DNA from 2 places in the Streptomyces sp. CNT360 genome. Region 1 is predicted to be linked to the other one. Evidence: predicted binding sites of a transcription regulator. Region 1 holds the regulator's gene; the other holds the start of a gene.
What was found. Region 1 encodes HrcA, which represses chaperone genes, less so after heat shock. Its sites were predicted from a motif close to TTNGCACTCNGNNNNNCNGAGTGCNAA; they were not measured.
Positions count from the first base shown of each region.

Region 2: a site for HrcA is predicted at 1,430-1,456, ahead of groES (co-chaperone GroES). Genes of this name have one in related genera too.

Region 1 is NZ_KE384245.1:139,199-141,592, reverse strand. Features, by position in the region: gene dnaJ (molecular chaperone DnaJ) at 1-923, opposite strand, end outside; gene hrcA (heat-inducible transcriptional repressor HrcA) at 924-1,940, opposite strand; gene H297_RS0129865 (MBL fold metallo-hydrolase) at 2,199-2,394, shown strand, end outside.
Region 2 is NZ_AUKO01000001.1:1,039,004-1,041,397, forward strand. Features, by position in the region: gene groL (chaperonin GroEL) at 1-843, opposite strand, end outside; gene groES (co-chaperone GroES) at 972-1,280, opposite strand; gene H297_RS0104385 (nucleotidyltransferase domain-containing protein) at 1,549-2,391, opposite strand.

The DNA of each region.
Region 1 (2,394 bases):
TGGAGGGGGACCGACTGCCCGGACTGGGTGCCGGGGCGGATGTCGATCTCCTCCATGCCGTCGAGCGTCTCCAGCGGCACCTTGGTGCCCAGGGCAGCCGCCGTCATCGGGATGGTGACGGTGCAGTGCAGATCGTCCCCGCGGCGCTGGAAGGTCGGATGGGAGCTCTCGTGGATCTCCACGTACAGGTCGCCCGCCGGGCCGCCGCCCGGGCCGACCTCACCTTCGCCGGCGAGCTGGATGCGGGTGCCGTTGTCGACACCCGCGGGGATCTTCACCGTGAGGCTGCGTCGCGAGCGCACCCGGCCGTCCCCCGCGCACTCGGGGCAGGGGGTGGGCACGACCGTGCCGAAGCCCTGGCACTGCGGGCAGGGCCGCGAGGTCATGACCTGCCCCAGGAAGGAGCGGGTGACCTGGGAGACCTCTCCGCGCCCGCGGCACATGTCGCAGGTCTGTGCGGAGGTGCCGGGCGCCGCGCCCTCACCGCTGCAGGTGTTGCAGACGACAGCCGTGTCGACCTGGATGTCCTTGGTGGTGCCGAACGCGGCCTCGTCCAGGTCGATGTCGAGGCGGATCATGGCGTCCTGGCCGCGGCGGGTGCGCGAGCGGGGGCCGCGCTGCGCCGACGTACCGAAGAAGGCGTCCATGATGTCGCTGAAGTTGCCGAAACCGCCGCCGAAGCCGCCGGCACCGGCTCCCGCCGCGCCCGAGGCCGGGTCCCCGCCGAGGTCGTAGACCTGCTTCTTCTGCGGATCGGAGAGCACCTCGTAGGCGGTGTTGATCTCCTTGAACCGCTCCTGGGTCTTCGGGTCCGGGTTGACGTCCGGGTGCAGCTCGCGCGCGAGCCTGCGGAACGCCTTCTTGATCTCGTCCTGCGAGGCGTCACGCTGCACGCCGAGGACCGCGTAGTAGTCCGTCGCCACTTATGACTCCGCCAGGATCTGTCCGACGTACCGTGCCACTGCGCGTACAGCTCCCATCGTTCCGGGGTAGTCCATGCGGGTCGGTCCGACCACGCCGAGTTTGGCGACTGCTTCGTCGCCCGAACCGTAGCCGACCGAGACGACCGATGTGGAACTCAGCCCCTCGTGCTGGTTCTCATGCCCGATTCGTACCGTCATGCCCGGGTCCTTGGCCTCGCCGAGCAGTTTGAGGAGGACCACCTGCTCCTCCAGCGCCTCCAGGACCGGCCTGATGGTGAGCGGGAAGTCGTGGCCGAACCGCGTCAGGTTGGCCGTGCCGCCGATCATCAGCCGTTCCTCGGTCTCCTCGACCAGGGTCTCCAGCAGGGTGGCCAGCACCGTGGAGATGGTGGCCCGGTCGTCGGCGTCGAAGGACTCGGGCAGGTCCTGCACCAGCGAGGGCACCTCGGTGAAACGCTGACCGACGACGCGGCTGTTGAGCCGGGCGCGCAGGTCCGCCAGGACCGTCTCGCCGATCGGCGCCGGGCAGTCGATCAGCCGCTGCTCGACGCGGCCCGTGTCGGTGATGAGCACCAGCATCAGCCGCGCGGGCGCCAGCCCCAGCAGCTCCACGTGGCGCACCGTCGAGCGCGTCAGCGAGGGGTACTGCACGACGGCGACCTGGCGGGTGAGCTGGGCCAGCAGCCGCACCGTGCGCCCCACCACGTCGTCGAGGTCGACGGCGCCCTCCAGGAAGTTGCTGATCGCGCGGCGCTCCGGGGTGGAGAGCGGTTTGACGCCGGCGAGCTTGTCGACGAACAGGCGGTACCCCTTGTCGGTGGGGATCCGGCCCGCGCTCGTGTGCGGCTGCGCGATGTAGCCCTCGTCCTCCAGCGCCGCCATGTCGTTACGCACGGTGGCCGGGGACACCTTCAGGTTGTGCCGCTCCGTGAGGGCCTTGGAGCCCACCGGCTCCTCCGTACCCACGTAGTCCTGGACGATGGCGCGGAGCACTTCCAGTCGGCGCTCGCTGAGCATGGCGCACACCTCCCGTCCCGCCTGCTGGTCCGAAGCCGCCCCCGGCGGGGTGGTCTCCGGCTCTCTCCCTGGCACTCCCTGGCGTTCCTTGGCACTCTTCGCGCCGGAGTGCCAAGTCCCTGGGCCAGTGTACGGCCGGTCACCACAGCCGGGGCAAGGGCCGTCGGACCGGAACGCCGCCCGACCGTACCCGCAACCCGGCCGTGCGCGCCGGTCCCTGGCAGGGCGGTGGCCCCGCACTGCGGTTAGCGTCGTCGTATGCAGGCGCAAGGGAACGGTACGGGTGATGCCGAGGGGGCCGGCGGGCGCTGGGAGCGGCTCGCGGACGGGGTGCTGCGGCGCAGACTGCCCGAGTGGGACGCGACGGTGGGGGCCGTCGCAGGGGAGAACGGAGTCCTTGTCGTCGACACCGGCTCCTCGCTGCGGGAGGGCGCCGCCGTCCGCGCCGACGTCG
Region 2 (2,394 bases), on a different contig from region 1:
GAAGCCGGGAGCCTTGACGGCCACCGCGTTGAAGGTGCCGCGGATCTTGTTGACGACGAGGGTGGAGAGGGCCTCGCCCTCCACGTCCTCGGCGATGATCAGCAGGGGCTTGGAGCCGCCGGCCTGCATGACCTTCTCCAGCAGCGGCAGCAGGTCCTGGATGGAGCTGATCTTGCCCTGGTGGATCAGGATGTACGGGTCGTCGAGGACGGCCTCCATACGCTCCTGGTCGGTGACGAAGTACGGGGACAGGTAGCCCTTGTCGAAGGCCATGCCCTCGGTGAAGTCCAGCTCCAGGCCGAAGGTCTGGGACTCCTCGACGGTGATGACACCGTCCTTGCCGACCTTGTCCATCGCCTCGGCGATCAGCTCACCGACCTGCTTGTCCTGCGCGGACAGCCCGGCGACGGAAGCGATGTCCTCCTTGGAGTCGATCGGCGAGGCGGTCTTGATCAGCTCGTCGGAGACGGCGGCGACCGCGGCGTCGATGCCCTTCTTCAGGGCCGCCGGGGAGGCACCCGCGGCGACGTTGCGCAGGCCCTCGCGGACCAGCGCCTGGGCCAGCACCGTGGCGGTGGTGGTGCCGTCACCCGCGATGTCGTTGGTCTTGGTCGCCACCTCCTTGAGGAGCTGCGCGCCCAGGTTCTCGTACGCGTCCTCGACCTCGACCTCACGGGCGATGGTGACGCCGTCGTTGGTGATGGTCGGGGCGCCGAACTTCTTGTCGATGACGACGTTGCGGCCCTTGGGGCCGATGGTCACCTTGACGGTGTCGGCCAGGTTGTTGACGCCGCGCTCGAGGGCGCGACGGGCGTCCTCGTCGAACTTCAGGATCTTCGCCATGGAAGCTGTTGTGTCCTCTCACACGTCTCGCACGACTCGTACGAGCTGCGCCCTGGCCCCTGCTACCTCATCGGGAGCGGGCACCAGGGCGCGGTTCGCTGCAAACTGCTACGGCTGCTGCGGCTGCGTCACTTCTCGACGATCGCGAGGACGTCGCGGGCCGAGAGCACGAGGTACTCCTCGCCGCTGTACTTCACCTCGGTGCCGCCGTACTTGCTGTACAGCACGATGTCACCGACCTGGACGTCGAGCGGCAGGCGGTTGCCGTCCTCGAAGCGGCCCGGGCCGACGGCCAGGACGGTGCCCTCCTGCGGCTTCTCCTTGGCGGTGTCCGGAATGACCAGGCCCGAGGCCGTGGTCTCCTCGGCGTCGAGCGGCTGGACCACGATGCGGTCCTCGAGCGGCTTGATGGCAACCTTGGAACTGGCGGTCGTCACGATCCGACCTCCCCCTTCGGAGATCTCAAATGGGGTCTTATGTCTGGGGTGGCGACCAGGTGGATCCGCCGTCGCGGGTGCCGGATCTGCCCGTCGCGTACTGCTGGCACTCCCACGGGGAGAGTGCCAAGGTTGAGATTATTGCGGCGCTAGCACTCGGTCAAGCCGAGTGCTAGCCACACCGGCGCGCGCCGCCCCCGGAGGGGCGCTTTCCCGCCCCGGGAAGCGCGCCTTCCGGCCACCCGTGCCGGGGTCGGCACAGGCCGTCTCAGGTCGCACCCTCGAAGAGTGCCTCCGCCTCGACCAGCACGTTTTCAAGCGCCTCGGGGTCCGGGCGGAGCCCCGGCAGCAGGGCGTCCACGGTGTCCAGCCCCACCCGCCGAAGGAGCCGCTTTTCGTTGGTGATCCACTCGCCGCGGGCCGCGAGTACGGCGTGGGCGGTCTCCATGGCGGCCGTCGCCAGCGCACCCGCGACCTCGGTGGGCCGCCCGCGCCGCGCGTAGGCCCCCTTCGCGTACCCGAGGGTCAGCGCCGCGCGGTCCCGCCACACCGGCGGGGCGGCGGCGCGCAGGGCCTCCGGGTAGCGGGGCCGCTCCAGTGTGCCGTGGAGCACCCGGTTGACGGCGAGTTCGGCCACCAGGAGGTAGCTGGGGATGCCGGCGAGGTGGAACATCAGCGGCTCCCAGTGGAACCGTCCCGCGCGGGCCTCGGCCAGCTCGTGCTCGACGATGTCGAGGTCCCGGTAGTGGACGTCCACGTGCCGCCCGTCGACGGTCAGCCAGGCCCCGCCGTTGAAGACGCCCCCGCCCCACGCGCCGAGTGCGGACACCTCGCCCTCCCAGCCGAGGGCGCGCAGGTCGGCGGGGTCGAAGGCGCCGCGGTAGTAGACGGCGAAGTCCCAGTCCCGCTCGTCCTCGCCGTGCGGACTTCCGGGGTCGGGGGTGCGGGTGTCCTCGGCGCGGGAGCCGCCGAGAGCGACGGCGTGCACGGCGGGCAGACCGGCGAGCCGGTCGGCGACATGGCCGAGGAATGCCACGTCGGTCAGGGAGCGGGTGTCAGGCACGGAGTGTCCGATCGACGAAGTGAAGGCGGGCGGTAGGGCGCGCCGCATCGG